Regions from separate parts of the Bacillus sp. ISL-47 genome, predicted to be linked through region 2. Evidence: a T-box and tRNA genes for the amino acid it is inferred to sense, from the RefSeq annotation. Region 2 holds a T-box; the other holds one or more tRNA genes.

Region 1 (4,607 bases), on a different contig from region 2:
ATATTGAGTTAGAACACCTACTGTATCAATGCCGGAATTCGTACAATTGCTTAATGTAAAATCAATAATCCGATACTTCCCTCCAAAGGGGACAGCCGGCTTTGCAAGACTCTTCGTCAGCGAACTAAGCCTGCTCCCTTTCCCCCCTGCTAACAGCATGGCTACGCACTTTTTCTTTCCCATTTCCCTTCCTCTCCTTCCGATGTTTTACTGGACGCAAAATTGAAATGCCAAATGGCGGAATAGACATTTTCATGCTGAATGGTTTTCCATGAAACTCTTTTTCCTCTGTCTTAAGCACTTTTTTATTAATACAATTGGAGCCTCCATAGCTTTCACTGTCACTATTAAAGACTTCCCGGTATGAACCTTGATTTGGAACACCAACACGGTAATCGTGATATAAAGCAGGTGTAAAATTGCAGACAATGACAAGGAAATCATCCTCTTTTGCTCCTTTTCTGATAAAGGAAAAGATGGACTGGCTTGAATTATTAACATCAATCCATTCAAAACCATCTTGCAGATGATCCAGCTCATATAGCGGCTTAGAGCGTTTATAAACCTTTATCAGCTCTTTCACATAGTCATTTGCTTTTTTATGCATCTCATAATCGAGCAAGTGCCAATCAAGCTGTTCTTTATCCTTCCATTCAGAGAACTGTCCAAGTTCGCTCCCCATAAAAAGAAGCTTCTTTCCAGGATGTGCAATCATATAGCCAAGAAGCAGCCTGAACTGGGCAAATTTCTGCCAGTAATCACCCGGCATCTTATCGAGCAGCGATTTTTTCCCATGAACAACTTCATCATGGGAAAGCGGAAGAACAAAGTTCTCCGTAAAAGCGTACAAAAGGGAAAACGTCATTTTCCCATGAACGGCGGAGCGCTTATCAGGCGCTGTTTCCATATATGTAAGCACGTCATTCATCCAGCCCATATTCCACTTGTAATGAAAGCCTAGCCCGCCATAATGGACCGGTGAAGTCACCTGTGGCCAATCTGTTGAATCTTCTGCCATCATCAAAAACGAGGGATCATATTGAGAGACAGCTTTATTTAAGTTCTGCAGAAAACGGACACCAAATGGATTCTCCTTTTCTCCGTTCCGGTTTGGCCAATAAATGATATTTGCAACCGCATCAACCCGGAAGCCATCAATATGATAGTTTTCCATCCAAAAAACAGCATTGGAGATAAGAAAGCTTTGCACTTCATTTTTGCCAAGATCAAAATTGGCTGTTCCCCAAACACGATTTTCTCTGTCTCCTTCAGTCTCGTACTCATACAAATAGGTTCCGTCAAACTGATAAAGGCCATGGGCATCCTTGCAAAAATGCCCTGGAACCCAGTCCAGTATCACAGCAATCCCATGCTGGTGGCACTGGTCAACAAAATACATAAGCTCATGCGGAGTCCCATATCTGCTTGTTGCCGAATAATAGCCCGTTCCCTGATAGCCCCAGGAGGCGTCGAGCGGATGCTCAATGACAGGAAGCAGTTCAATATGGGTAAAGCCATGCTCCACTGCATAAGGAATCAGTTCATCTGCAAGCTCCGTGTAAGAAAGCAGGCTGCCATCTTCTTTCTTTTTCCAGGACCCCAAATGCACCTCATAAATAACAGCAGGCTCTGAATAAATCTTCTTCTTCTCCTTTTTCTGCATCCATTTGCTATCATTCCATTGATAGCCTTCCAATGAATACACAATAGAAGCCGTATTGGGTCTGACCTCTGAATGGAAGCTGTACGGATCTGACTTTAGTAAAACAATTCCTTCCTTTGTTTTAATTTCATACTTATACAAGGCACCCTGCATGTCTTCATCCAGCTGAATAAACCAAACACCTTCATTATTCACTCTATGTAAGGTATAGCCTTCTCCATTCCAATCATTGAAATCACCGACTAATCTGACAATTTCAGCATTCGGTGCCCAAACACAAAAACAGGTAAAAACTCTTCCATCTTCCTCAACTACATGAGCACCAAATAACTGATGGCTCTCAAAAAATGTTCCTTCATGGAACAAATGCAGCTGATAATCGGTTGGAAACAAAGTATCCACTAGCATCCTTCTCCCCACCCAGTCTCAAATTCTTATGACTTTCCTTTTATATTCGTGCAAGGAAGAAAAAATCCTTGTAAAAGTTTTTTTAATTTTATGACAGTAACGTTCAAAATGCGCTAAAAACCGGAACGTTTTTACTTTATTCAGCAGCCTTCGACATAATCTGGAACAAACTTAGACAAAATAACACAAACTATGCAAGCAAAAAATGAAGGGAGAATAATATTTTGAGTAATAAAGAAGAGGAATTTTTAGTAAACGAGGCAAATAAAGACCAAGTGAAGATTCCACTATTTGAAGCACCTGATGGAAAAATCCTGGCCACAGGAGATATGTTCAGAGGACCATACACAGGGATTTATTCGGAAATTGATTTGAATAACCCAGGGAATAAGCTGAGTGAGAAGGAAGAGAAGTTTGATTAGGAGGTAAAACACACTTTTAAACAAAGGGAGTGTTAGCCTTGCCGTTAAGCACTGCTCCAATACACAGGTGCTAAAATAAGTGTTAAGCTTTAACACAGACGAAAGAAAAAGGACAACAAAAAAGCTGTCAACATGATGTTGACAGCTTTTTTGTATGACCCCTACGGGATTCGAACCCGTGTTACCGCCGTGAAAGGGCGGTGTCTTAACCGCTTGACCAAGGGGCCAATATATGGCGGAGAAGGAGGGATTTGAACCCTCGCGCCGGTTGCCCGACCTACACCCTTAGCAGGGGCGCCTCTTCAGCCACTTGAGTACTTCCCCATATATGGCTCCGCAGGTAGGATTCGAACCTACGACCGTTCGGTTAACAGCCGAATGCTCTACCACTGAGCTACTGCGGAACATTAGTATATATCCCTAAACTTTGATAAGCTTAGCCGAATGTCCTCATCTCAGGAGGTTCATTCAAGGAGTGGCTCGATGAGTACAACTCGAAGCAAATTCTTGAAGCTTATGCTCGTTGCTCTACCACTGAGCTACTGCGGAACAATCAAAATGGTGGGCCTAAATGGACTCGAACCATCGACCTCACGCTTATCAGGCGTGCGCTCTAACCAGCTGAGCTATAGGCCCATTTTGGAGCGGGTGAAGGGAATCGAACCCTCATCATCAGCTTGGAAGGCTGAGGTTTTACCACTAAACTACACCCGCATTAGTTTGTATAAATGGTGGCTCAGGACGGAATCGAACCGCCGACACAAGGATTTTCAGTCCTTTGCTCTACCGACTGAGCTACTGAGCCATATAAAATTAGTAATCCTAAAGCTTGAGACATGTGCTCCAAAGCACTGCGTTCTTTGTTGCAGATTTTAAAAGCATGCCATTCAGGGATGTTAATGCTTCGTAGCTGCATTCTTTTAAAATCCTCTACCGACTGAGCTACTGAGCCATAAAGCTATTTAAAAAAGAATGGCGGTCCGGACGGGACTCGAACCCGCGACCTCCTGCGTGACAGGCAGGCATTCTAACCAACTGAACTACCGGACCAGATTGCGGGGGCAGGATTTGAACCTGCGACCTTCGGGTTATGAGCCCGACGAGCTACCGGACTGCTCCACCCCGCGACAATAATATTAAAATAATGGAGGAGGAAAGGGGATTCGAACCCCTGCGCGGTTTGACCCGCCTGTCGGTTTTCAAGACCGATCCCTTCAGCCGGACTTGGGTATTCCTCCGTATAAAGTGAAAATGGTGGACCTTGTAGGACTCGAACCTACGACCGGACGGTTATGAGCCGTCTGCTCTAACCAGCTGAGCTAAAGGTCCAGCTTCGTTTTTAAAAATGGTAGCGGCGGAGGGGATCGAACCCCCGACCTCACGGGTATGAACCGTACGCTCTAGCCAGCTGAGCTACACCGCCAAATTGATATGATATTTATGGTGGAGCCTAGCGGGATCGAACCGCTGACCTCCTGCGTGCAAAGCAGGCGCTCTCCCAGCTGAGCTAAGGCCCCATTTAGTAACTAGTGGTCGGGAAGACAGGATTCGAACCTGCGACCCCTTGGTCCCAAACCAAGTGCTCTACCAAGCTGAGCTACTCCCCGTTTATATGGCGCGCCCGAGAGGAGTCGAACCCCTAACCTTTTGATCCGTAGTCAAACGCTCTATCCAATTGAGCTACGGGCGCATATTTACAATTCAACTGGTGCCGAGGACCGGAATCGAACCGGTACGGTAGTCACCTACCGCAGGATTTTAAGTCCTGTGCGTCTGCCAGTTCCGCCACCCCGGCAATTAAATGGAGCGGAAGACGGGATTCGAACCCGCGACCCCCACCTTGGCAAGGTGATGTTCTACCACTGAACTACTTCCGCAAAAATAAATGGTGCGGGTGAAGGGAGTCGAACCCCCACGCCTTGCGGCGCCAGATCCTAAGTCTGGTGCGTCTGCCAATTCCGCCACACCCGCATATTTAAATGGTGAGCCATGAAGGACTCGAACCTTCGACCCTCTGATTAAAAGTCAGATGCTCTACCGACTGAGCTAATGGCTCATAAAAAATCTCGAAGAGATTTAAGAGAAAATGGTGCCGGCGAGAGGACTTGAACCCC
Region 2 (4,607 bases):
CAGATTCCCTGAAGTATTGGAAACAGCCAGTACCCCTACAAAGAAGTTCAGAGAGGGTACTGATGATGAAATTAAGATGGACAACTGGAATTGGATGCTTCCAGAGCTTGTATTCGGCTATGAAGGCGTAGATGGCCTTAAAACGGGTACAACTGATTTTGCCGGATACTGCTTTACTGGTACTGCCCTAAGAGATGGCAGCCGTTTTATAAGTGTCGTTATGAATGCCAAAGGTGAGAATGGACAGGCAACATATAAATCAAGATTTGATGAAACAAAGAAAATGTTTGATTATGGATTCAGCAACTTTGCGAAACAAGAAATTGTGCCTGAGAACTACCAGGTAAAAGGGCAGAAAACTGTTCCTGTAGTAAAAGGAAAAGAAGATAAGGTAAAGATCGTATCCAAGGATCCGATTGAAATGGTTGTAAAGAATGGTGAAAAAGAAAATTATAAACCAGTCCTTGTCCTTGATAAAAAGAAATTAAACGAAGATGGCGAATTAACGGCTCCTATTAAAAAAGGAGAAAAGATTGGCTATTTAACTCTAGAGTCTGCCAAGGATGGAAAGCTGGAATTCTTGTCTGATAAAGGAAAAGGCAATATTCAAGTAGATGTGGTAGCTGCTGAAAATGTTGAAAAAGCAAACTGGTTTGTCCTTACGATGCGGAGCATCGGCGGTTTTTTTGGAGATGTTTGGGGCAGTGTTTCCTCAACTGTAAAAGGTTGGTTTTAAGAAAAGGGCTTTCCTGTCTTGACAGGAGCCCTTTTTCATTGCATATTTTCAATAGGGAAAATTCCGAGTAAAAGATTGTATTTTCCTTTTTTTGAAAAATTACTTTTATCTTAATATTTAACCCATCAATAGCAGATGGTATTTATGAAGGGGGATAAACATGAAGACAGGTACAGATCGAGTTAAACGTGGAATGGCAGAAATGCAAAAGGGCGGCGTCATTATGGACGTTGTTAACGCAGAGCAGGCAAAAATTGCAGAAGAAGCTGGTGCAGTAGCGGTAATGGCACTAGAACGTGTTCCTTCTGATATCCGTGCGGCAGGCGGCGTGGCGCGCATGGCAGACCCGCGTATTGTTGAAGAAGTAATGGGCGCAGTTTCAATCCCGGTAATGGCGAAGGCGCGTATCGGACATATTGTTGAAGCTCGTTTGCTTGAAGCGATGGGTGTAGATTACATAGATGAGAGTGAAGTTTTAACTCCTGCTGATGAAGAATACCATCTTAACAAAAGAGATTATACAGTTCCTTTCGTTTGCGGCTGCCGTGATTTAGGCGAAGCTGCCCGCCGTATCGGCGAAGGAGCATCCATGCTTCGCACAAAGGGCGAACCTGGAACTGGAAATATTGTCGAAGCTGTTCGTCATATCCGTAAGGTGAATGCACAGGTGCGCAAGGTTGTTGGTATGAATGAAGATGAATTAATGACTGAAGCTAAGCTTCTGGGAGCGCCATATGAGCTTCTTTTGGAAATCAGAAGCCTTGGGCGCCTTCCGGTCGTAAACTTTGCAGCAGGCGGTGTGGCAACACCTGCAGATGCGGCTTTGATGATGGAACTTGGAGCTGACGGTGTATTTGTCGGATCTGGTATCTTCAAATCAGAGAACCCGGCTAAATTTGCACGTGCTATTGTTGAAGCAACAACACATTACCAAGACTATAAATTAATTGCTGAACTTTCAAAAGAGCTTGGCACACCAATGAAGGGAATCGAAATTGCTTCATTGGCTCCTGAGGCTCGTATGCAGGAGCGCGGCTGGTAAGGAGAATAGGTATGATAAAGGTTGGAGTTTTAGGGCTGCAGGGTGCTGTAAGAGAGCATGTGCGCTCTATTGAGGCATGCGGTGCAGAAGCTGTAGTCGTTAAGCGCAAAGAGCAGCTTGAAGAGGTGGACGGGCTTATTTTGCCTGGCGGTGAAAGTACAACAATGCGCCGCCTGATTGATAAATATGATTTTATGGATAGTCTTAAGGAATTTGCACGTTCAGGCAAGCCGATGTTCGGAACCTGTGCAGGCTTGATCCTTTTGTCAAATAACGTAATTGGTTATGAAGAGCCGCATATTGGTGTAATGGATGTTCAGGTTGAGAGAAATTCTTTCGGACGCCAAAGAGAAAGCTTTGAAGCAGATCTTGATATCGCTGGAGTAGCCGAGGATTTTGCAGCAGTTTTTATTCGTGCTCCGCATATTGTTGAAGCAGGGGGAAATGTAGAAATCCTCGCTAAACACAATAACCGTATTGTGGCTGCCCGTGAAGGCCGGTTCCTTGGATGCTCATTTCATCCAGAGCTTACAGATGATCATCGCCTTACGGAATATTTCATTGAGATGATCAAAGAATATAAGCAATCTTAATTTTGAATATTTTGGTTGCAAAAGGAACATAATTGTAGTACATTATGAATTACAAAAATTCTTATAGCTAAAGCAATGAGAGGAACTAGTAACAGGAATTTGTTCTGAAGAGAGCCGGTGGCTGGTGGGAACCGGTGAATAAACCCTGCGAATCCATCCTCGAGCAAGGCATGGAACAATCGGCAGCAGTTTTACTGCTAAGATAAGTAAGTGCCTTCGGTTAAAACCGTTATGGATTTAAGGTGGAAAGCTTAAGCTTTCAACTAGGGTGGCAACGCGGGTAACTCTCGTCCCTTTTTTGGGGACGGGAGTTTTTTGTGTTTTAATCATTTTTTATACTCAGGAGGTTTTAAAGAATGCTGGACATTAAGTATTTAAGAGCTAATTTTGAAGAAGTGAAAAATAAGCTTCAGCATCGGGGAGAAGATTTAACAGACCTCGGAAAGTTTGAGGATCTCGATGTAAAAAGGCGAGAGTTAATCGTTCAGGCTGAACAGCTGAAGAGCAAAAGAAATGAAGTATCCCAGCAGGTTGCTGCATTAAAGCGCGAGAAGCAGGATGCGGATCATTTAATCACCGAAATGAGAGAAGTTGGCGATAAAATTAAAGCACTGGATGAGGAGCTCCGTACGGTTGAGGAAGAATTGGATCAATTACTGCTAAGCATCCCCAATATTCCACATGAGAGCGTGCCTGTTGGCGAAACAGAGGATGACAATGTGGAGATCCGCAAGTGGGGAAATGTCCGTGAATTTGATTTTGAACCTAAAGCGCATTGGGATGTTGCAACAGATTTGGACCTGCTTGATTTTGAACGTGCAAGCAAAGTAACAGGCAGCCGCTTTGTATTTTATAAAGGTCTGGGGGCTCGCCTGGAGCGTGCCTTATTCAATTTCATGCTTGATTTGCATACGGAAGAGCACGGCTATAAAGAGGTGCTTCCTCCATACATGGTTAACCGCGCAAGCATGACAGGAACGGGACAGCTTCCGAAGTTCGAAGAAGATGCATTCTTAATTGAAAGCGAAGATTATTTCTTAATTCCTACGGCAGAAGTGCCTGTCACAAATATGCACAGAGAAGAGATTTTGACTGGCGAGGAGCTTCCGATTAATTATGCGGCATTCAGTGCATGCTTCCGTTCAGAAGCTGGATCTGCAGGACGCGATACACGCGGATTAATCAGGCAGCATCAATTTAACAAGGTGGAACTTGTAAAGTTTGTTAAGCCGGAAGAGTCTTATGATGAATTGGAGAAGCTGACAGGCCATGCAGAAAAGGTACTTCAGATGCTGGGGCTTCCATATAGAGTCATGAGCATGTGTACTGGCGACCTCGGATTCACGGCTGCGAAAAAGTATGATATAGAAGTTTGGATTCCAAGCTATAACACATACAGGGAGATCTCTTCTTGCAGTAATTTTGAAGGATTCCAGGCAAGACGTGCAAATATCCGTTTCCGCCGCGAGGCTAAAGGCAAACCGGAACATGTTCATACCTTAAATGGTTCTGGCCTTGCGATCGGCCGCACGGTGGCAGCCATTTTGGAAAACTACCAGCAGGCAGACGGAAGTGTCATTATTCCGGAAGTATTGCGTCCTTACATGGGTAACCGTGAAGTCATTAAGCCATAATCTTCATTTTTGGGCGGGCCTAAAAACCCGCTCGTTTTTTTTATAAAATATGTTGACATCTTTTTTTAGAGGTGGTATATTATTTCTTGTCGATGCGGAGGAATACCCAAGTCTGGCTGAAGGGATCGGTCTTGAAAACCGACAGGCGGGTCAAACCGCGCAGGGGTTCGAATCCCCTTTCCTCCTCCATTTTAATTGACATCTAACACGCGCATAAATATTGGAGATACATAAAACCGCTGCAGCTTATGCAGTGGTTTTTTTGTATCCTTTTTTAAAGGTACAAAAAAAACCGCTTCTAAGCGGTTTATTTCTTTAATAATTGAGTTTGTCTGAGAAAATAAGAAACACGTTCAACAATTGGCTCAATGGATTGCTCATTTTGGATAATGTCATAATCATTGATATTCAGGCGGAGGACAGGGCATGCGTTAAAGCTGTTGATCCAATTCTCGTAACGCTGATGCATTTCTTCCCAGTACGCAATGGGAGTTTGCTGTTCCATCGGGCGGCCGCGCTCCTGGATGCGTGAAAGAATATCATCAAGCGAGCCCTCCAAGTAAATAAGCAAATCAGGGTGCGGAAAGTATGGTGTCATGACC

The links. The T-box of region 2 lies ahead of serS (serine--tRNA ligase). A T-box ahead of a tRNA ligase gene usually reads a tRNA of that ligase, here a tRNA-Ser.
Region 1: it has a tRNA-Ser gene. The T-box ahead of serS (serine--tRNA ligase) is inferred to sense a tRNA for this amino acid. The anticodon was not compared.

Annotation. Positions count from the first base shown of each region.
Region 1 covers NZ_JAGGQS010000057.1:417-5,023, reverse strand. The annotation lists gene J7I93_RS19325 (glucose-1-phosphate adenylyltransferase) at 1-183, opposite strand, end outside; gene glgB (1,4-alpha-glucan branching enzyme) at 125-2,071, opposite strand; gene J7I93_RS19315 (hypothetical protein) at 2,296-2,493, shown strand; tRNA gene J7I93_RS19310 (tRNA-Glu) at 2,649-2,720, opposite strand; tRNA gene J7I93_RS19305 (tRNA-Ser) at 2,727-2,817, opposite strand; tRNA gene J7I93_RS19300 (tRNA-Asn) at 2,823-2,897, opposite strand; tRNA gene J7I93_RS19295 (tRNA-Ile) at 3,053-3,129, opposite strand; tRNA gene J7I93_RS19290 (tRNA-Gly) at 3,134-3,207, opposite strand; tRNA gene J7I93_RS19285 (tRNA-Phe) at 3,223-3,298, opposite strand; tRNA gene J7I93_RS19280 (tRNA-Asp) at 3,467-3,543, opposite strand; tRNA gene J7I93_RS19275 (tRNA-Met) at 3,547-3,620, opposite strand; tRNA gene J7I93_RS19270 (tRNA-Ser) at 3,639-3,731, opposite strand; tRNA gene J7I93_RS19265 (tRNA-Ile) at 3,746-3,822, opposite strand; tRNA gene J7I93_RS19260 (tRNA-Met) at 3,840-3,916, opposite strand; tRNA gene J7I93_RS19255 (tRNA-Ala) at 3,935-4,010, opposite strand; tRNA gene J7I93_RS19250 (tRNA-Pro) at 4,024-4,100, opposite strand; tRNA gene J7I93_RS19245 (tRNA-Arg) at 4,107-4,183, opposite strand; tRNA gene J7I93_RS19240 (tRNA-Leu) at 4,200-4,288, opposite strand; tRNA gene J7I93_RS19235 (tRNA-Gly) at 4,296-4,370, opposite strand; tRNA gene J7I93_RS19230 (tRNA-Leu) at 4,380-4,464, opposite strand; tRNA gene J7I93_RS19225 (tRNA-Lys) at 4,474-4,549, opposite strand; tRNA gene J7I93_RS19220 (tRNA-Thr) at 4,581-4,607, opposite strand, start outside.
Region 2 covers NZ_JAGGQS010000091.1:6,643-11,249, reverse strand. The annotation lists gene J7I93_RS24740 (D-alanyl-D-alanine carboxypeptidase family protein) at 1-736, shown strand, start outside; gene pdxS (pyridoxal 5'-phosphate synthase lyase subunit PdxS) at 897-1,778, shown strand; gene pdxT (pyridoxal 5'-phosphate synthase glutaminase subunit PdxT) at 1,790-2,371, shown strand; T-box leader at 2,438-2,669, shown strand; gene serS (serine--tRNA ligase) at 2,728-4,005, shown strand; tRNA gene J7I93_RS24720 (tRNA-Ser) at 4,102-4,194, shown strand; gene J7I93_RS24715 (deoxynucleoside kinase) at 4,313-4,607, opposite strand, start outside.